Regions from separate parts of the Vibrio sp. 704 genome, predicted to be linked through region 1. Evidence: predicted binding sites of a transcription regulator. Region 1 holds the regulator's gene; each other region holds the start of a gene.
The links. The regulator MetJ, encoded in region 1, represses methionine synthesis genes. The targets are predictions, from matches to a motif close to TTAGACNTNTANANGTCTAA.
Positions count from the first base shown of each region.

Region 1 (6,517 bases):
GTCAACCTTGTAATTATGAATTTTTCTCAAGTTAATAATGAAGATAGTTCAAGTTTCTACTTGAGCATCATCTCGCCATTTTGCACGGGTTATGACTTCAGTATGGCACTGATAGGGGAATAAAAAACCCTGGATTAAATCCAGGGTTTTTAGGTCAATCGCAACTTTAAAATAAACCAGCCAATCGGTTGAGGTCGGATTGAATAGCGCCGGCTGTCACTTCTCTGCCTGCGCCTGGTCCTCGAATGACCAGAGGGTTATCTTTGTACCACTTGCTCTCTATGGCAAAAATGTTATCGCATGGCAATAAGTTGGCGAGCGCGTGCTCACGAGACAACGCTTCGACTCCCACCGTTGCTTTACCATTTTTTTCTAAACGCGCCACATAGCGAAGCACTTGATCGTTTCTCTGTGCTTTTGTCAGACGCTCTTGAAGTATTTCACTCAACAACGCTCCATTATCGAAGAAATCATCTAAGCTCAGTTCTCTTAATTCTTCTGGCACCAAAGACTCAACTTTAACGCTGTCTGGTTCTATATCTAGGCCCGATTCTCGAGCCAAGATGACTAACTTACGCATTACATCGGAGCCATCTAAATCAGAACGAGGGTCAGGTTCGGTTAACCCTTGCTGCCAAGCAAGATCGACTAAATCATTAAATGGCACAGAACCATCAAACTGTTGGAACAGCCATGATAACGTCCCCGAGAAAATCCCCGATAGAGCGACGATTTCATCCCCACTTTCACGAAGATCTCGCACGGTATGGTTTATCGGTAACCCGGCACCAACCGTTGCGTTGTATAGCCAATGACGACCAATTTTAGCGAATGCATCTTGAACCTGATGGTAGTACTGACTATCTGCGGAACCGGCCACTTTGTTAGCGGAAATCAAATGAATGCCTTGCTGTGCGATTTCTACGTAGCGCTGAGCTAACTCTTTACTCGCGGTAACATCAAGCACGACGGCTTCATCATAGCTTTTAAGTGCTCCCAAACGTGCCAGCCAATCCCCATTGTTTGCTATGCTTTCATCATCAAATCGTTCAGCAACACTCGCCGCCTCAATACCTTGCTCATCGAACCAATAGGTTTGGCTATCCACAACCGCGACAAGATCAAAGCTCATACCATGACGTTTTTCGAGCTCACTTTTTTGCGTCGCAAATAAATTTAACCAACTAGAACCAATATTACCCTTGCCACATAAAGCCACTGCCACGCGTTTTTGCGCTTGGAACAACTGGCTATGAATCGTTTGAACCAACGCCTCGGTATCAGTACGGCGCAAAACAGCGACTAGGCTCAGTCCTGAGTCTGTTTCAGAGATAAATTCTACCGGAGAGTGCTTTAGCTTCTGATAAAAGCCAAAGCAATGATTGGCGTTTTTCGTAACGCCTGCACCTACCGCAGCTAAGAGCGAGTAACCTTCTTTTAGCTTAATTTCTGCCTCTACCGCAAGCTCTTGCAAGTGTTTCAATGCACCACCGGCGATTTCTGCGGTGTAAGCCAAGCGTAGCGTATGCTGATCGGATTGAGCTTCAAATGCCAGTGGCTCTAATTGCGCGCGCTGCAACGCTTGTAATACATCACTCTGTGTTTTTTCGAAGTCGTGCCCATGCATGAAAGACAACTGCACCAATAAAACATCATCCAGTGAAGTAATAATTTTAGCGCCACGACCAGATGCCAATACACGCTCAATACGAGTAGAACCCGACTCTGGCAGATAGCTACACTTGAGATTAAGGTCCATGGTACTTTGCGCCACAGGCTGAAGCGTACGACTGTGTAGCACTGGGGCAGCTAAGCGAGCAAGTTCACTGGCTTCATCCAATCGAAGTAACGGTAATAAACAAGCGTCAGACACCAAACGTGGATCGGCACTATAGACACCAGCAACATCACTCCAAATCGTGACAGTACTGACTTCAGCAAGCGCGCCTATGACCGTTGCAGAATAGTCAGAGCCGTTACGACCAAGTAGAATGGTTTCTCCTGCCTCGTTCTGAGCCATAAAGCCAGTAATTACCACACGTTTATGGTTATGCTGCGCGAGGATCTCTTTAATTAAAGGGTATGAACGAGCGCGATCAACCTCTGGTTGAGTTCCCGCTTCTGCACGTAAAAACGCTCGTGCATCTTGTGCAACCGCAGGGATAGAACGTTGAGATAATAACGCGGCCAATAGGCGAGCAGACCATACTTCTCCGTGCCCCAGTACCGCGGCTTTTTGCGCATTAGTGAGTGGTGCAGTCAGCTCCGAGAGAGTACTGAACTCATCATGTAATAAAGCTAACAGCTCTTCTTTTGCTTCACTCTCCAACAAGCTTTCTATTAGCTCAGTTTGAAACTGTCTTAAGCTTTGAAGCGCCTCATGCGCAATTCGGCCATCTTTATTTAACCCTTCCAAAAACTCAATCAAGCGGTTAGTGGTTTTTCCTGCAGCAGAGACGACCACCAGATCATTTTCTGTCGAATACTCCTTGAGAATACCCACAACGCGTAAGTAGCATTCTGGGTTTGCTAAGCTACTGCCACCAAACTTATGCAGCTGACGTTGTACAGTCATTGTTATCGTCTCCTATTACTGGGTAGCTTTAGCGAACGCTTGTTCTAAATCTGTGATGAGGTCTTGTGCATCTTCCAAACCGACAGACAAACGCAATAGTTGATGAGAGACCCCAGCCTCCGCCAGCGCCTCCTCACCCATTGCACGGTGCGTCATGGATGCTGGGTGGCAAATCAAACTTTCTACACCACCTAATGACTCTGCTAATGAAAACAGTTGGAGCTCTTTCACAAACACCTTTAACTGTTCAAACGAACCAGCAAACTCAAAACTCAACATAGAGCCAAAGCCCGTTTGCTGCTTTTTAGCGATGTCATGACCTGGATGTTCCGGCAGGCTTGGATGATAGATAGTTTTAACTAACGCTTGTTTCTGTAGGTAAGCCAGTACCTGCTGTGAGCTCTCCTCATGTACTCGCATACGAGCACCAAGCGTACGAATACCTCGCAGCGTCATATAACTATCGAAAGGTGTGCCCGTTGCACCAATACAATTGCCCCACCATGCAAGCTCTTCTGCATGCGCCTCTGTGTTGGTGATGATTACTCCACCAATTACGTCCGAATGACCGTTGATGTACTTTGTTGTGGAGTGGATAACAAAATCCGCACCTAGCTCTAAAGGTTTTTGGTACACGGGTGTCAAAAAGGTATTGTCCACCGCAACTAACGCGCCGATTTGTTTCGCTTTTTCACAAGTAGCTGCAATATCCACTACGCGAACCAGAGGGTTTGACGGAGTTTCTAGCAAAATGAGTTTTGGTTTTTGTGCCAATGCAGCATCTAAAGCCTGTTCGTCTGATTGATCGACAAACTGAACCTTAAAATCGCCTTTGCTAGCTCGGGTATTAAAAAGACGATAGGTGCCGCCATAACAATCGTGAGGAGCAATAATGAGATCATCTGGGCCGAGAAAAGCGGAAACCCATAAATTTAATGCCGACGTACCGCAGTTAGTAACAACCGCTCCTTTTCCAGACTCAAGTTCAGATAGCGCACTTTCCAACAGTCCGCGGTTTGGATTACCAGATCGTGTGTAATCATACTTGGGCACTTCACCAAAAGCAGGAAAACCATAGTTAGTGGAAAGATAAATAGGTGGAACGACAGCATGATATTGGCTGTCTGATTCAATACCAGTGCGTACTGCAATGGTCGCAAGTTTGCGAGTGCTCATGGGTGTATCCTTTCACGGGTAATGACTTCTAAATAGGAATGCGCTATATCTAATGAGTAACATAAAGTGATCAACACGCTTCCTTTGCTGTTATGTTCACTTTACTCGTCAAAAAATGAGACGTCAACACTTCTAGACGTCTATATGTCTTTGCTTATGGCGGTAAATGCAGCTAAAATCAGCACCTAAATTATTTTTAACCGATTACATAAATGAAGGTGTGCAATGGCTGACTGGAATGGCGAATACATTAGCCCATATGCAGAGCACGGCAAAAAAAGCGAACAAGTAAAAAAAATTACCGTCTCTATCCCGCTAAAAGTTTTAAAGGTGCTAACTGATGAGCGTACTCGCCGTCAGATCAATAACTTACGCCATGCAACCAATAGCGAATTGCTATGCGAGGCATTTTTGCACGCGTACACAGGTCAGCCACTTCCGACAGATGAAGACCTTCGTAAAGACCGTCCTGATGATATTCCAACAGAAGTAAAAGCGCTGATGACGGAAATGGGCATCGAATTTGAGTCATTCGACGAAGAATAAAAAAGCCTGATAAAAGGTTTCAGGTAATAACTCTTGCCTCGAGCCAAATGGATGACATAAAAAATGGGACGCAATAGCGTCCCATTTTTTGTGTATCACATCTGAAAGATATATTACTCTGCCATGTAGTTTTCAGGCATCTCGATACGAGCTACACCTGAATTAACCGCCGCCTGAGCAACCGCTTTTGCAACACGTGGTAGCAAACGTGAATCCATTGGTTTTGGAATAATATAGTCCGCACCAAACTCTAGCTTATCAACACCGGCAGCCTTCAATACGGCTTCAGGTACAGGCTCTTTTGCTAGCTCGCGAATCGCCTCAACGGCTGCAAGTTTCATTTCATCATTGATTTCACTTGCACGCACATCAAGAGCACCACGGAAAATGAATGGGAAACACAATACGTTGTTAACTTGGTTAGGATAATCACTACGGCCAGTACCCATGATCAAGTCATCACGAACTGCGTGAGCAAGTTCCGGCTTGATTTCAGGATCCGGGTTAGAACATGCGAATACGATTGGCTTATCAGCCATCAACTTCAACGCTTCCGCTGGCAACAGGTTTGGACCAGATACACCTAGGAACAGATCTGCACCTTCAATTACGTCTTCTAGTGTGCGCTTATCTGTATTGTTCGCAAATAACTGCTTATATTCATTAAGGTCATCACGACGAGTGTGAATCACACCTTTGCGATCTAGCATGTAGATTTTTTCGCGCATTGCACCGCATTTGATCAGAAGCTCCATACACGCTACAGCGGCAGCGCCAGCGCCAAGACAAACAATTGTTGAATCTTCAAGTTTCTTACCTTGAAGTTCGATTGCATTCAGCATACCCGCTGCCGTTACAATAGCAGTACCATGTTGATCATCGTGGAATACTGGTACATCACAACGCTCAATCAGACGCTTTTCAATCTCAAAACAGTCTGGTGCTTTAATATCTTCAAGGTTGATACCGCCAAAAGTGTCTGCAATGCTCGCAACAGTATCCACAAATTCATCGATCGTGCGGTGCTTAACTTCAATATCAATAGAGTCAAGACCTGCGAAACGCTTAAACAGTAACGCTTTACCTTCCATCACTGGCTTAGATGCAAGTGGACCTAGGTTACCTAGACCTAGAATAGCGGTACCGTTAGAAATAACAGCAACCATGTTCCCTTTTGCAGTGTACTTGTACACGTTATCCGGGTTTTGTGCGATTTCACGCACTGGCTCTGCAACACCAGGGCTGTAAGCAAGGGCAAGATCACCCGCCGTTTCCGCAGGCTTTGTAAGTTCGACAGCAATCTTTCCTGGAGTTGGATAAGCATGGTAATCCAATGCTTTTTGGCGATGTTCTTCTTCTGGAGTGGCTGCTTGGTGGTTGTCTTCAGACATGGACGTTTCTCTTTTTTATTTTTAGGTAAGGGGGCATAAATTCTATCGGATAGAAATCAAACTTCATAGGCAAGATTGCGAGCAATATCCTTAAAAAGCCGATAATAAAAGAGATTAGACCAGATAACGGGGTTAAGCACCTGATTTTCGAGTCAGGTGCTCTTTCTTCTTACTATTATTGGAGTATGCAAACTCAGAAAGTATCGTTACTCTTCGTCCACGTATTGCGCTTGGAGATAATTCTCAATACCAGACATTTCAATCAAGCCAAGTTGCGTCTCTAGCCAATCAACATGTTCTTCTTCATCTTCAAGAATATCTTGGAAGAGATCTCGAGACACATAATCTCGAATGTCTTCAGCGTAGGCAATCGCATCTTTTAAATCTGGAATAGCCGCCATTTCAAGCTTTAAGTCACACTCGAGCATTTCCTTGGTATCTTCACCAATCATCAACTTACCTAAATCTTGTAGGTTCGGTAGGCCTTCAAGGAACAAAATACGCTCAATTAGATGATCGGCATGCTTCATCTCATCGATAGATTCGTGATATTCCTTGTCTGCTAGGTGCTTTAAGCCCCAGTCTTTATACATTCGGGCGTGAAGAAAATACTGATTAATAGCGACGAGCTCGTTACCGAGCACTTTATTGAGATGTTGAATGATGATTGGATCGCCTTTCATGACAAAACCCTCCTCTTTGGCTTCATTTAAATGTAGAAGCAAATGAGAAGGTGTCAAAATGTAAGGCAAATAATTACTGCATACTTACAGCAATTAGCTGGCTTGTTTAAATTCCGTGTAACTAGTTTCCGCTAAAATTTCCTTGG
Region 1 covers NZ_JAWOUH010000026.1:539-7,055, reverse strand. The annotation lists gene R7R24_RS22105 (bifunctional aspartate kinase/homoserine dehydrogenase II) at 167-2,575, opposite strand; gene R7R24_RS22100 (O-succinylhomoserine (thiol)-lyase) at 2,591-3,751, opposite strand; gene metJ (met regulon transcriptional regulator MetJ) at 3,977-4,297, shown strand; gene R7R24_RS22090 (malic enzyme-like NAD(P)-binding protein) at 4,411-5,688, opposite strand; gene bfr (bacterioferritin) at 5,895-6,371, opposite strand; gene R7R24_RS22080 ((2Fe-2S)-binding protein) at 6,465-6,517, opposite strand, start outside.

Region 2 (7,728 bases), on a different contig from region 1:
ATTGAGCGAGTTCACAGAATTCTACTTGTATTTCCCAGTCGTACCAAACGCACCAAAACCAGAGACATTGAGAGCACCGGACTTTGATAACTGGAAAGCAACTCCATCACATTCTGAAAATCATTCAGCTCAACACGTACAAGTATGTAAAGATGCACCAACAGTGCTCATTGTTGATGACAAAGAGGTGCAACGCACCTTGGTACAGATGTATTTAAAAAGATTGGGAGTCAACAGCTTACAAGCAAATAATGGAGCCTCTGCGGTAGAACTATTCCACTCTCACAAGATTGATCTCGTTCTTATGGATGTCCAAATGCCGGTAATGAATGGATTTGACGCCAGCCAACGGATTAAGCAAATCACATCCTCCGTTCCAATCATTGCCTTATCTGGTGAGTCTGGAGCTAGAGAGTTGGAGCTAATTTCGACACTCATGGATGACAGGCTCGAAAAGCCCACCACGTTAAATGCACTTCAAGTCGTCATCCAAAGATGGTTACAGAACGAGAATTTTGCACCTTCCAACACTTTTTAATTTGCAAATATAGAATTGGCACTAGATGTGCATTATTGGAGTAAATCGAATTATCCAGAAGGTCAAGCAGGCTGCAAATGAGTAGCGTATGAGCTTGATAAGGAGATCGCCATGTTACTTCATCGACATACATACTACGGCTTGATTCATCATGGAATCAAAACACTGTTACTTGATCGCTTAGGCCACTATACAGAAGAAGAGTATCATCAATATCTGACCCTGATGACTGGTAAATCCACTTGCTTCACGATGTCTCTCGAAGAGCTAGAAGCAACGGTCGATAACTTACTGCGGGAAGGCTATTTAGAAGATGTAAAAACGCTTATTTCCCAATATCAACGTGTGGCTTAAGGTTTAAAACTCTCAACTCTATTGCCGCTTCACGCGGCAATTTTTATTCCTTCCATTTGCTGTTTCGACGTGGAAGAAGCTTGCGGGCTGTACGATATACTAAGCGTTACTATTCTTACCTTAACTTCCTCAGTATTCACATCTTGTCAGATTCCGTTAGACTGTCTTCAATTCAACAATTAGGTAGATTTTGCCATCATGAAGCAGATCCTAGACTTTATACCACTCATCGTTTTCTTCGCTTTATACAAGCTGTACGACATCTACGTGGCGACAGGTGCACTGATCGTAGCAACAGCCATTCAGCTTGTCGTCACCTATGCGCTGTATAAGAAAGTCGAAAAGATGCAGCTAATAACATTTGTTATCGTCACTATCTTCGGCGGCATGACCCTTTTCTTCCACGACGACAATTTTATAAAGTGGAAAGTCACCATCATTTACGCGATTCTGGCGATTGGCTTAGCAGTGAGCCACGCATTGGGAAAATCAGCCATCAAAGGTATGCTAGGCAAGGAAATTACGTTACCTGACGCTGTTTGGGCAAAGATTAACTGGGCTTGGGTTGGCTTCTTCTCATTCTTCGCTGGCCTAAACATTTATATTGCTTACGAATTGCCGTTGGATGTTTGGGTTAACTTCAAAGTATTTGGAATGTTGATCGCGACATTTGCTTACATGATTGCGACTGGCTTTTACATTTATAAACACATGCCAAAAGAACAAAAAAATAACTCATCCGATGTGTCCACTGATGATTAAAAACTCAGTTTTGCTATAATCCGCGACTTCACAGCGACCTTAGGGTCGCTGTTTTGCTCCATGTATCAGTAAACCGCTCAAACAACGTACCGTTTTCAGACCATTCTTGCTGCTGTAAACCAACTTTCTCTGGTCCGGTATCTGCGGTTTTTTAAGGACCTTTGGTTCTAGGTATTTACTATGTTGGCGCTTAGTTTGAGCGCCTTTAAGATTTAGGATGTCACAATGAGTCAAGAAATTAGCTCTCCGAAAGGTCAAATGCTGCTTCGTACCCTTGCAATGCCTGCAGATACAAACGCCAATGGCGATATTTTTGGCGGTTGGATAATGTCTCAGCTCGACTTAGCAGGCGCGATTCTGGCAAAAGAGATCTCTTGTGGTCGCGTTGTCACCGTTTCGGTATCAAGCATTACGTTCAAAAAACCTGTTGGTGTGGGCGATGTCGTATGCTGCTACGGCGAATGCACTAAGATCGGCCGCACATCCATGAGTATCGATTTGGAAGTATGGGTCAAACCCGTCAAAGCTCACGGTGTTGGCGAACGCTTCATGGTTTGTGATGCGACCTTCAACTACGTAGCCATTGACAGTGAAGGTAAACCACGTCCGGTTCAGAATTAGTCAACCTACAACGCTAACAGTTAGAAAGGACCTCACATTTTCTGTTGTTCACTTGTGAGAGACACAAAAAAGGCGTTAAATTAACACTTTACCCTACCAATTAAGGAACTATGCTATGTGGTATGTCATCTTTTCACAGGACGTTGAGAACTCGTTGGAAAAACGCATGAGCGTTCGCCCACAACACTTGGGTCGCTTACAAAAGCTACAAGACGAAGGTCGCCTTCTTACAGCTGGTCCGATGCCTGCGATAGATTCTGACAATCCTGGTGAAGCTGGATTTACGGGCTCAACTGTCATCGCTGAATTCGCCTCTCTAGAGGATGCTAAAGCGTGGGCAGAAGCCGATCCTTATGTAGCGGCTGGTGTTTACGATCATGTAATCGTGAAACCGTTCAAAAAAGTGTTTTAATTTATGAAAAAATTACTGTGTCTTTTCTTGGTATTTGGTGCTCTGGCTGGCTGTTCATCAACCGATGATAATCAGCGCCAACTTGAGCTTATGGCATCAAACCGAGCAGGAGTCTTGTCTGCGGGCCTCCCTTTAGAGTACGGTCCACTGCAAATAATGCGTGTCTCATCCAACAAAAATGTTGTAGAGATGATGATGATTTATAACGATAGCGCACTCGGTGCAAAGCCGTTAAATCAAGTACTGAATACCAGTATCTATACCTACTGCAGCAACCCAGAAGTTCGCAAGCAAATTGATATGGGCTTGATGTATCGTATTAAGGTACGTAATTCTCGCGGTCAGTTGATGGCAGATGAGTTGGTTTCCGCACAGACTTGTACTCAGGTGAAGTAGCTACAGTAATTTTTGTTGCTTTCGGCATGAGACGATGATTCGCTATTATTGGATAATCTGAAAACGAAAGTTAACAATTAAGAATAGAAAAACGGAGACCACAGTCTCCGTTTTTATTTGCTGTAACGATGTGTTACGCCAGCTCAGCACGGAGCTTCTTCGCCGCTGAAACCAGATTTGCCAATGCGGCTTCTGTCTCCTTCCAGTTTCGTGTTTTCAGACCACAATCTGGGTTTACCCACAAACGTTGAGCCGGAATTTTTTCTGCCGCTTTCTTGATTAAACCTTCAATCCATTCTTCCGTAGGAATGTTTGGTGAGTGAATGTCATAAACACCAGGGCCAATTTCGTTCGGGTAATTGAACTCTTCAAATGCTTTCAGCAGCTCCATATTTGAGCGAGATGTTTCAATGGTAATGACGTCCGCATCGAGTGCCGCAACCGAATCAATGATTTCATTGAACTCGCTGTAACACATATGAGTGTGAATCTGAGTTTCTGGTTTTGCACTTGCCGCAGAGACCTTAAACGCATTTACGGCCCATTCTAAGTACGCTTTGTGATCGCGTTTTTTGAGTGGTAAACCTTCTCGAATGGCTGGCTCGTCAATTTGAATGATATTGATGCCTGCATCTTGCAGGTCAGACACCTCATCACGTAGTGCCAAAGCAAGTTGCTGCGCAATTTCTTGACGTGTGATGTCTTCACGTGGGAACGTCCAACATAAAATCGTTACTGGTCCAGTCAACATGCCTTTCATCTGTTTGCTGGTTAGCGATTGTGCGTACGTCGACCATTCAACTGTGATCGGTTTTTCACGTTCAATGTCAGCAACTACAATGGCAGGTTTCACACAGCGAGAACCATAACTCTGTACCCAACCAAATTTGGTCGTTTGAAAACCCGCCAAGTTCTCAGCGAAGTATTCCACCATGTCGTTACGCTCTGCTTCACCATGAACTAGCACATCTAGGTCGAGCGCCTCTTGACGTTTTACTGCGTCAGCAATATGTCCTTTAAGTGCTTGGATATATTCAGACTCAGATAATTGACCTGTACGATAAGCGCTGCGCTGCACCCGGATTTCACCCGTTTGAGGAAAAGAGCCGATTGTCGTTGTTGGCAACAAAGGCAAGCCCAATACTTCAGCTTGATGCGCAGCACGCTCCGCGTAAGGTGCGCTGCGCTCGGCAAGTGACGCAGTAATACTGTTTAAACGTGCTTGAACTTGTGGCTTATTCACATGCGTTGCCGTTTTACGTGCTTTGATTGGCTGGCTGTAGGTATCACAAGCGAGAATCGCATCTTGATCACCATCGAGTGCGCGGCCAAGCAAGGCGACTTCTGTTACTTTTTGTTTTGCGAACGCAAACCAGCTTTTCACTTCCTCACTGAGTTCTGTTTCCTGTTCCAGATCAACCGGGCTATGTAGCAAAGAGCATGAACTGGCAACCCAAAGTTTGTCGCCCAGTTTCTCTTTGACTGGCTGTAGACGCTCGAGTTGGGCACTTAAATCTGAACGCCACACGTTACGACCATTCACAACGCCAGCAGAAAGCACCCACCCCTCCGGTAACTTGGCAACCACATCGTCAAGCTGCTTAGGGACGGTAGATAAATCGATATGCAAACCATCTACCGGAAGCTCTACAATTTTGCCTAGCGTATCGCTTACGGAGTCAAAGTACGTCGTTAGCAGCACTTTTACATCGCTTCGAATCACTTGGTAGGCTAGCTTAAACGAATCAGCCCATTTGCTTTCTAGCTCCAGTGACAAAATTGGCTCATCAATCTGAACCCACTCAACACCTTGACTTGCTAGCTTTGCCAAAATAGCTTGGTAAGCAGTAAGTAAGCGTGGTAGCAGGGTTAAGCGGTCAAACCCTTCTTCGACCTCTTTGCCCAAGTAAAGGTAACTGACTGGACCAAGCAAAACAGGCTTCACTTGGTGGCCAGCTTGAAGCGCTTCGTTGACTTCTTCAAACAGTTGCGGCCAGCTCACTTCAAACGTATCGTCCTTGCTGAATTCAGGGACGATGTAATGGTAGTTTGTGTTGAACCATTTGGTCATATCCGATGCCGCAGCGCCCGCACAGCTGCAACCCGCCTGAGATTGACCGCGACCCACTTTAAACAACGTATCCAGGTTAGGGAAACCATCAGCGTGACGCTTTGGCACATGACCCAATAGCAACGTGGTCGTCAGTACATGATCGTACCAAGCGAAGTCGCCAGCGGTGGCAAAACTCAAACCTGAATCCGTTTGCGTTTGCCAGTTTTTGGCGCGTAGATCTGCCCCAACCTTTTTAAGCTCAGCTTGATCAATTTCTCCTCGCCAGTATTTCTCCTGAGCGAATTTTAATTCTCTTTTTTCACCAATGCGTGGATAACCTAGTATGTGAGTCGTTGTCGCCATGTCCCTATTCCTTTCTCAATTTTGTTCAATTTGTTTGGTTCAGAGCATCTTTCGGTAAAGAATAAGATGTCTGGATGGCTAAACTATCGCTCTCATCTGATATTAGAACAACGTCCATTTATTCAACTTGTTTATTAAAAAAATTCATCATGAAGCGACATGATTCGCAAATAAAAACAACAAATAGACGTCTAGACGTTTACATATCCATTTTTTGTCGTTAAGTTATTTACACGATTGCTATTCTGTTCATAGCGAGCAACAAAGGATGAAAGGAATTCATGATAGAGCTAAAACATTTGCGGACACTCACTTCGCTTCGAGACACTGGCTCTCTAACGGCGACAGCGACCGCTTTGCATCTCACTCAGTCGGCACTGTCTCATCAGATCAAAGATTTGGAGGCGCGAATTGGAGGGCAACTGTTCCTGAGAAAGACTCGTCCGGTGAAGTTCACTTCAGAGGGAGAAATCCTATTGCGTCTTGCAGAAGATATCCTTCCGAAACTCGCAAGAGCAGAAAATGATATAGCGAGCTTGAAAGAAGACGTCAATGGCCGATTACATATGGCCATTGAATGTCACTCTTGCTTCCAATGGCTAATGCCTGCACTTAGGGAGTACCAACTTGCTTGGCCTAGCGTAACATTGGACTTTTCCTCTGGTTTTGGCTTTGAACCACTCCCAGCTCTATTGGCAGGCGAACTTGATCTCGTTATTACTTCCGATATCCAACCTCGATCTGAAGTCCACTACGAGCCTCTATTCGACTTTGAAATGCGTTTAATTACCGCAACCAATCACCCATTGGCGGAAAAAGAAATTATTGATCCGCAAGATCTCGCAGATCAAACCATGCTCTCTTATCCGGTTCAAAAACAAAGGCTGGACGTCGTAAAACACTTTCTTCAGCCAGCAGGAATAGAACCTGCGAAATGGAAGCAAGCCGACAACACTCTCATGTTAGTTCAGATGGTCTCTGCTGGATTAGGGGTGGCGGCACTACCCAATTGGGCGATTTCTGAATTTTCTCGCCAAGGTCTTATTACCAGTAAACCTTTCGGCCAAGGCTTATGGCGTCGCTTGTTTGCTGCAACGCGTCACTCAGAGAAAGAAAAGCGTTACTTACAAGCTTTTTTCGCAACCGCGAGGCTACAATGTAAAAGCCACCTTGACGGAATCAAGGTGGCTTAAAAGATTTGGATTATGAAAGGCTTAGCGTTGATATGCTTTAAATTGGTTAGTCAATGGATCGTACTGATAACCGAGCATATCAAGCTTGCCGACTACAGACTCTACATCCATCTCATACACTGATACTAACTCGTCAAAACTGTCGCACTCTAAACGTAGCTTTTCGTTGACGATACCTAGCAAAATAGTGCTGTCCAGATTACCTACATTGCTTAAATCCATCGCGACTCTCCTCTTCGACAAGGTATATAAACAAGCGTAGTAGCAATTATGCGAATTTAAAGTGAGTGCGATCTAAAACGTGATCACCTTATACCCAAGCACCAAGAAAGCACTTGGATATAAGCTGTCTAGCTTTGTCTTTAGAATAGAGGTTAAGCCGCGAGAGAGAATAAACCTTGCAGGCTCGTCATCGACGCGAGTGCTAGCAACAAGGCAACGCTCAGTTGCACCTTTTCTGGTTTCTTATGCGTAAAAATATGCCAACACCACACAATAATTGAAGAAATTAGCATAGCTAAAGACAGCAAGATCGGCTGTGTCGCAGCGTTTAGTGTGGCTTCATTTAACTGGTAAGAAGCAAACAACGTTGCGATGACTAATAGCATTCCAGACACAATGCCCGTAACTGGTAAAATACGGTGAAATGCCTGTAGTCTGCTGCGAGCTATCGTAAGCAGCAATTGAGAAAATGACGCCCCAAGGAAAAATATCATTAGCGCCATCGCTATCGATGCTGGCCAGCTTGATTGCTCAAATACTTGAATACTCACATACGCAAAGGCCAAACCATTCGCTAAATGCATCGCCCATAGTGGCCCTTTCTCACGCGTTTTCTTGGTTTGAACCTGAGAATAAAAGTAGAAAATAGCAAACACGATCATAAATGCTTCAATGCGAAGTGACGCAACAGCGAGCCACAATACAGCTACTGCTGGCAACATTTTATGAAGACGTCCTCGCTGACCAGGACAAATATCGCCCTTTATTAGAAGCAAAGTCAGTAGCGCTTGTGCGCCAAATAGCATCGGAGGGA
Region 2 covers NZ_JAWOUH010000004.1:287,684-295,411, reverse strand. The annotation lists gene R7R24_RS09530 (hybrid sensor histidine kinase/response regulator) at 1-538, shown strand, start outside; gene R7R24_RS09525 (hypothetical protein) at 650-892, shown strand; gene R7R24_RS09520 (septation protein A) at 1,091-1,654, shown strand; gene yciA (acyl-CoA thioester hydrolase YciA) at 1,880-2,275, shown strand; gene R7R24_RS09510 (YciI family protein) at 2,391-2,687, shown strand; gene R7R24_RS09505 (GspS/AspS pilotin family protein) at 2,691-3,083, shown strand; gene metE (5-methyltetrahydropteroyltriglutamate--homocysteine S-methyltransferase) at 3,217-5,499, opposite strand; gene metR (HTH-type transcriptional regulator MetR) at 5,781-6,692, shown strand; gene R7R24_RS09490 (DUF4250 domain-containing protein) at 6,714-6,914, opposite strand; gene R7R24_RS09485 (hypothetical protein) at 7,067-7,728, opposite strand, start outside.
Region 2: metE (5-methyltetrahydropteroyltriglutamate--homocysteine S-methyltransferase) is a predicted target of MetJ. The motif match lies at 5,683-5,702, and genes of this name have one in related genera.

Region 3 (7,728 bases), on a different contig from region 1:
TGGCTTTTGATAAAGACTTCACCCGTAAACGTCTCAATGAGCAGATCTACTTGTTGTTGATTGGCATTTAGCGTCACAAAACGCTCTAGAAATAGTTGTTGGTTCTGGATTAAAGATTGGATAGAAGCCTGTGTTGTGAGGTCATACTCGTTATTTTCCTCTGAAGATCGAATCAAATATTCGCTTAATCTATGCTCTTCAGTGGACCAAAACATCAACCATTCAAGTTGCATCAAAGAAGAAAGGTGAGTGTTTGTTTCATAACTCACATTTCTAAAATAGACTTTGTCTAAGCTCATGAGGATTTCTTTGAACGTATCAGCGCGCCACTCTGCTGCATCTAACTTTTCTTCTTGATTTTGCGAAGAGAGCATCGAGAGGGTTGCTTCCTCAAAGCTTATCAACTGGTTTAGTATCTCAGCGTTTTCACCGAATACTGGTGCAGCGGTGTCGCGTAACAATTGAGATATCTGCTGAGTTTTTAGTTGCTTATCTATTACATCAGGGTTATTCGGTAGGTGATAAAGCGAAGATACGCGGTCGATGTAGACAGAGAATAACTGTGCTTTTTGTAGTTCCTGAGCCTGGATAGAAAGGCTTTGTACATGTTTACCCGCGAGGACAAGCAACAATAAAATTGGCAGCAAAACCAACCCAAATAGCTTTTGTTTTACCGACAGGTTGTTCCAAGAAAAGATTCCTACCACGCGCATTTCCATATCCAAGAAGTTGATATGAAAAGTGTAGTTTATTTATCTTAGATGTTAGATTTTAAGAGAAAATTCATATTAATGGGTGGGGGAAGTGTGACCGATATTGCATTACGAGTACTAACGCGCTAAGCGGCAATAGTTAACAAAACGGCGTTCTAAGCAAAGTGATTGACGCTTTGAGCGCCACTCCCTCGTTGGTATTCAAATGCAATCAATTCCTCGGCAGGTACAGGTCTACCTAAGAAAAAACCTTGTACGACGTCACAGTGGAGAGACTCCATTCGTGTGAGTTGAGTTTGAGTTTCTACGCCTTCGGCTACTACTTTCATTCTTAGGTTGTGAGCCATGGATACAATCGCGCGAACTAATGAATCGTCTTGATCGCTTTTTCGGATTTGAGCGATAAATGAACGATCAATCTTGAGCCCGTCAAAAGCCATATGTTGCAGGTAGGCAAGGGCAGAATATCCTGTGCCAAAGTCATCTAGCCAAACTTCCACTCCGATACTTTGTAGTTTTTTAAGCACATATTGAGCTTTCTCTGTATCATCAATAAAAAGTGACTCTGTCACTTCAACATGAATGGTTTGAGGGGCGACATCATGTCGTTGTAAATACTTAGAAAATAATTGACTTAAATCTTGGCGATAGATTTGTCTTGGGGACAAGTTTAATGCGATGTGAAAATCAGTACCGAAATGTTCTGCCCACATTGCCCGCTGAGCAACTGCCGTCTCAATGATATGTTCTCCAAGCTCCAATATTAAATCACTTTGTTCTGCGATCGGGATAAACGATTCTGGACTGATATAACCTTTCTCGGGATGATTCCACCTAACCAATGCTTCGACCCCAATTAGGCGATAGGTTTTTAGATCAAATTGTGGTTGATACCACAGCTCGAATTGAGACAAATCACGTACTGAACGACGCAGTTCTCGTTCTATGTATAAACGTTGTTTAATCGTTTCATCAAACGTGGAATCGTATATCGTCATAATGTCTTTACCGCGTCTTTTGGATTCCTGCGCCGCAAGAGAAGAAAGCTGTAAAAGAGACTCAGCGTTTGAACCAAATTCTGGATACACAGCAACTCCGAGGCTTGCCGTAATTTGAATATCGTTCTCTTCCAAACTAAAGGGAGAGAGTAGTTGGCGATGAATAGCGTGCGCTTTTTCTCTAGCTTCATGATTGTCCGAGCACGGAAAGGCCAGTACAAATTCGTCCGCACCTACTCGACTTACGATGGTAGAAAGGCGGTAAAGCGGCTTAAAATAACTCGGCAAACGGCCTTGAAGCTCTGAAGCAAGATGGCCTAGCAATTTATCCCCAATGTTATGTCCGTAGTTATCGTTAATGTGCTTAAAGTCATCCAAGTCAATAAACACAACCGCAAGTGAGGGAGATTTGTGGTCAGTTATTTGCGTTTGAATATCAATGAGTAACTTTTCTCGGTTTGGCAGGGAAGTCAGAATATCGTGGTATGCCATGAACTCAACTCGGCTGGTGTATCGGTTCACTTTGTTTGACATTTTGTTGTACGCCGAAATAAGTTCTCCCACTTCATCTTTGCTTTGTATGTCGGTGACTGGCAGCGCTTGGGTATTTGACTCTGAAAATTGATCTTTTAGTTGCTTGAGTGGCTTAGTTAACGACCGCCCCAAAGCATAAGCGATGATGCTACCGAATAGAACGGATATCCCACTGATCGTTAGCAGCAAGTTAAACATCTTCTGTTTATCGTTTGAGGTAATCGCTTGGACTTGTTCAATGTTCTGTTCTTTCTCTTCCAGTAGATGTATCAAGTTAAGCTCAAGATATACCGCCCCAAGAGTAATGTTTGATTGCTGAATCGGCGCTGCGATCTCCAACTGATGCTTGGAAAAGGAAACGAGAGTTCTGGATTCTTCTATTGCTTTCAAAATAAAAGGAGAGCGGTAATGAGGTTGGGCAAACATCCTTAGCTGAGTAGTACCGTCGTGAAAGATTAGCCCTTCATTGTCAACAACATGTATTTTCGAGACATCTGGCTGGCTCAATGTTGCCTTAATTTGCTCATACGCTTGACTGATATTGTCTGTATAGAGTGGATCAAAAAGCTGTTTTGATAATAGCTCTGCATAAACCAACCCTTTTTGCTTAACGTAAGATTCGGTTTTTTCTTGAGAGTTGTTCGTGATTTGTTGAGTTAAGCTATTTGAATACGCATCGTAACCGTGCATGTATAACGCAAGATTTATCACCACAACAAACAAGACAACGAACATTGTCGAGCAAATGTATTTGGTTTCGAGTGAGAGCTTTTGAAACATCAATCCACCTTCGGTAACAAGTGAACTGACTTGCGCACTGTACTTAAGGAGGCTCGCATTTCTGGAGTAAGTGCGCTGAATTTTTTGGTGTTCTGAAACTTTTTAAGTGCGAGAGAGCCTTCGTGAGTTGTATCCATATCAAGCAGTATGGACGTGATTTTACGCTGTTGCTCTAGGCTCATGCTTGGAGAAGCGAGAATCAAATCCCTGGGTATTTCAACAGAACGAGAAAAAATCGCTAGTTTGTCTTTCATGTTCTCTGGCAAATCTTTGGGATTGTTCCAGTTGAAGTTACTGAATGCTCCTGCTGCAACTCTCTGTTTATATACCCATACAGATAGGTTGATTTCATTTGACTGAGCGAGTTGCTCATCAAGGAATAAATAACCAATGCTGTCTTTGGCCGGTTTGTCATCAGGAGAGGGAAGGTATTGCAGTTTTTCTCCGTGATTCAGCAATGTAATCGCAGGTAGGTAATAGCTGCTGGTAGACGTGCGCTTTTCGAAAACAAGCGTTTTTCCGCGCAGGTCAGAAAGTGACTCAATGCCACTCTCTTTATTAGTAAAGAACACCGTATGATATTTTTGCAGGCCTTTTTTCCATCGTATAGCAAGGACTTGGCTATTAGACTGCTTTTCTAAGGTCATCGCATTAAAGGGGGTCGCCGTTGCAATTTGAACGGTGCCATTTTCAAGCGCAACCGCGAGCTGACGATAATTTTTAAATACCTTTACCGCCCCTTTTGCGTAACCATATTCAGCCATATTTTCAGTTACATACTGAGTAAGGGGCGTCGCTTTTTTGATTTTGCTTTGGGCTTTATTGGACACAATGCCAAATGTGAATGTTTTCTCAATATTTTCTTGTGCACTGACGACAAAAGGTGAACTCAGCAAAGTGAGTAATAACAGAGTGCAGGCAGGTTTCATCCGGCTTCAACTTCCTTCTGGTGCATGTCAGTAATATTTAGTATTTATCAATGTGCCGAAATCAATCTTAAAAACAGTATGATGTACAAATTTCGTTGTGTGCGCACTTTTTATAATGTGACTTGGTCACTTATTCCGTTCAAATAGTACCGAATTTGACGTTTATGTACAGAATGAATGTATCACCGTGAGTCTGAATTCACTGGATTCTTGGTCAAGCGCTGTATTGGCTGTGAGCTAATGCGCCTTATGTATCGCTATTTTGTACTAAGAAAATTTTTCCAATTGTTTTTGATACTTTTTCTCGAGAGCTTCATTGCCTGCTGCACGTTCAAGTTGAATCATGAGTTGCAAAGAGGGCTTCTTCACGCCATACATTTGATTGAATCTCATTAATCGAATTCTAGCTTCAGTATAATCACCGCTATCAATTTCTATTTTAGCGAGTTGCAAAATCGATTTTGGTCTATGGGGATCATGATCGATAGCTCTAGTAAAGTAGTATCTCGCTTTGTCTTTATCTTGTGATTTTAGCGCACAAAAAGCTGCATTCTCATAGCTCGCTGGAATAAGGTAGTAATAAGGCTGCTCAATGGCTCGATTAAACATCTGATCGGCTTTTTCGAAGTCACCTCGCTTGCAAAGAAAAGTACCGTAGTTATTGAGCACATTTCCGTTTTTAGTGTGTTGGCGTAGAGAGCGTTTATACATCTGTTCGGCTTTAATATCTTCACCAACCGTTTCGTAGTAGTGAGCCATAGATAATTGCGCGCGATAGTATTGAGGTGCGTGGTTTAAGGCTTGTTGTAAGTTATCGTGCGCGCGAATCATGTTACCGCCGTCTAAATAACCTAAGCCAAGTGCGATACGTGATTCTGCCATTGCCACAGGATCGGCTTTAACGACAGGGCTTCCATCTTCTTTCACCGTCACGCAACCCACGAGTGCAAACTGAGACAATAATATTAGTGCACCGAGCTTTGCTGTTTTCATTCTTTATCCCTACATCCCTGAATCTTTCTGCATGATATGAATTACTTAGCAAAAGCCTATTGAGGAAAAAACACTATGCGATCAGGTTTGCAAACTGTTATGAAAAAGCCGCCATATGGCGGCTTGGTTCACATATTACATTTCGGTAATGATGAGTGCTTTGTTTGCTTATTTTGAAGCTAATCGTCTTTAGTGAAAGCATCTTCACTGAAGTGATCGAGGTCGTACGGTGTTTGCTGATAAACACAGTAGTTCAGCCAGTTTAAAAAGAGGAGGTGTCCATGGCTTCTCCAGCTTGCAATTGGTGGGTTATCTGGGTTGTTGTTTGGGTAATAGTTGACAGGAATAGCGGGCTCCATACCTTCGCTTAAATCTCGGATATATTCATTATGTAAGGTGTGAGAATCATACTCAGGGTGTCCTGTGACAAAGACATTGCGTTTGTCTTTTGTGGTGGCCAAGTACACACCTGCGACATCCGATGTCGCTAAAATGTCTAAGTCAGTATGCTCTTCTAGAAAGTGAGGCGAAAAATCTGCGTAACGCGAGTGAGGAGCCAAAAACGTGTCATCAAATCCGCGTAAGATAGGGTGAAATTGATGATGGATTTGATGATGATACACGCCTGAAAGTTTTTCTTTACGCGTTTTTTTAGGTAGATCGTAGAGTAGCTTTAACCCTGCTTGCGCAGCCCAGCAAACATAAAGAGTGGATGTCACATGATCTTTTGCCCACTCCATGATGGTTTTGAGATGATCCCAATAAATGACATCTTCAAATTGCACCAAACCTAATGGAGCCCCAGTAATGATCATGCCATCGAAGTTTTTATCTCGCACCATTTCAAATTGGCGATAAAACGTGTCTAAATGTTCAGTTGGCGTATTTTTACTCGGGCGGTTATCAATGCGCAGTAATTCGACGTTAACCTGTAGTGGGCTGTTTGAGAGTAGACGCAGAAACTGAGTTTCAGTCTCTATTTTTTTTGGCATCAGATTAAGGATCAGTACTCTTAAAGGACGTATTTCCTGACTCGCTGCACGCGTTTCACTCATCACGAAGATGTTTTCTGTCCTTAATACATCGGTAGCTGGTAATTGATCTGGAATTCTAATTGGCACGACTTTCTCTCCCTAAGTATAGTCAATCTAGACGTCTATACTTCTAAAGCTAACTTAATTAAGTTTAGATGTCGATACGAAATCCGACTTTTCAATCTACTCTTTACATTATGGTAAACCGTACTCGGGGTTGTCACACAATTGTGACTAAAGCAGAGTTTCTGATGAGATAGGTTTGAAACGCAGTGTGTACTATTTGCTGGTAATTATGCGATCACGTTAATATGTGAAGGTGACTTCGTATTAAGGAAGTCTCAAATTAATGAGCCATACTAAAAACAATCAGCTCACCATTTTGCATTAATGTGCATATTTGGAAACATCGTCAGTGGAGGACATTATGTTCGGTATTTTCAAGAGAAAGACAAAGATTCAGAGCATAGCTCAAGAAGTTCCTTGCGTGCTACTGCATTCGTTTGGTGATAAAGACATTTATACGCCGGAAGAGATTGATCAAGCTCTTCAAAAGCTGGGTTATGATAAGAGCAAGGATATCAGTCATTATCAGTATGCGTATGGAATGTTTGCCGATGAAGCCTCTTACGAGCTCCTAGAACTAACGGATGAGCTAGGTAATTATGGTCATTTCCAACGTGAAGTAGGTAAGATGCTACTCAATACACCTGAGCCGATTGATATGCATATCTACTTTGAAATTTCTCGTCAGCACCAAAACGTCAGCCTTTCACCTGGTCATCAAAAAGTAAGCGAAAGTGATGGTGTGTAAACATCGTTAGTGGTATTCCATCGTGAGATGAGTTGGGTATAATGCGCGGCCTAATTATCCGGACATGTTGTCGGTTACATTTCTGTTGAGCGTTAATGCCTTATGTTCAAAATGCTTGTCTCTATGCCACCAATGTTGGCGCTGTCGATAGCGATTGTATGTGAAGTGATTGCCACTTCTTATATTCCCAAAACAGAGCAATTTACGAAAGTAATGCCGAGCACAGTCGTTTTGATTGGTTACGGCATCGCTTTCTTCTTGCTTTCCGTCACAGTGCAAACAATGCCTGTCGGGGTTGTTTATGCCATATGGAGTGGTGCTGGGATCGTTTTGGTTGCGACGGTTGGTTACTTTGTTTACGGACAGCGTCTAGACTTACCAGCCCTAGTTGGTATTGGGTTTATCATCGCTGGTGTGTTGATCGTAAATTTATTATCCAAAACAGTAGGGCACGAATAACGCCACTCTACTTGTTAAGTGAATAAGAAGCCGCAGCGAGAAATTGCTGCGGCTTTTTAGTACAAATTCAATCGCTAATGGCGAGTATTGATATGACGTCTTATTGTTGTATTCATCACGGTCGCATTATGTGATTGAAAAACAGGCATTATTTAGCGCATTGAAAATACAAAGTTATGTTTCTTCAAACTTTAGGAAAGGGCAGTAGATAAATCACTCCGATAGATGTTAACGTGGCGACTCATCTTTACTGCTTTTTCATTCCCTACATATTTCTGCAAAGTTCTTATTGTGTAGTGTGTCGAAGAACCATAGAATCCGCGCGCTTTAATTTATGTTATTAGCGTTATCAATGATAAAAGTGCAGTCCATTATCATTGTTTTTATCACTTATAGATGGGCACATCTGACAATACTTACATGAACAAATACAAAAAGCCTGCATTCAAGGCCGAATTTCTTTTGCCTCGTTAC
Region 3 covers NZ_JAWOUH010000003.1:444,730-452,457, forward strand. The annotation lists gene R7R24_RS08055 (response regulator) at 1-713, opposite strand, end outside; gene R7R24_RS08060 (GGDEF domain-containing phosphodiesterase) at 869-3,025, opposite strand; gene R7R24_RS08065 (phosphate/phosphite/phosphonate ABC transporter substrate-binding protein) at 3,025-3,954, opposite strand; gene pilW (type IV pilus biogenesis/stability protein PilW) at 4,222-4,947, opposite strand; gene metA (homoserine O-acetyltransferase MetA) at 5,127-6,068, opposite strand; gene R7R24_RS08080 (DUF6559 family protein) at 6,409-6,795, shown strand; gene R7R24_RS08085 (DMT family transporter) at 6,919-7,254, shown strand; gene R7R24_RS08090 (LpxL/LpxP family Kdo(2)-lipid IV(A) lauroyl/palmitoleoyl acyltransferase) at 7,675-7,728, shown strand, end outside.
Region 3: metA (homoserine O-acetyltransferase MetA) is a predicted target of MetJ. The motif match lies at 6,096-6,115, and genes of this name have one in related genera.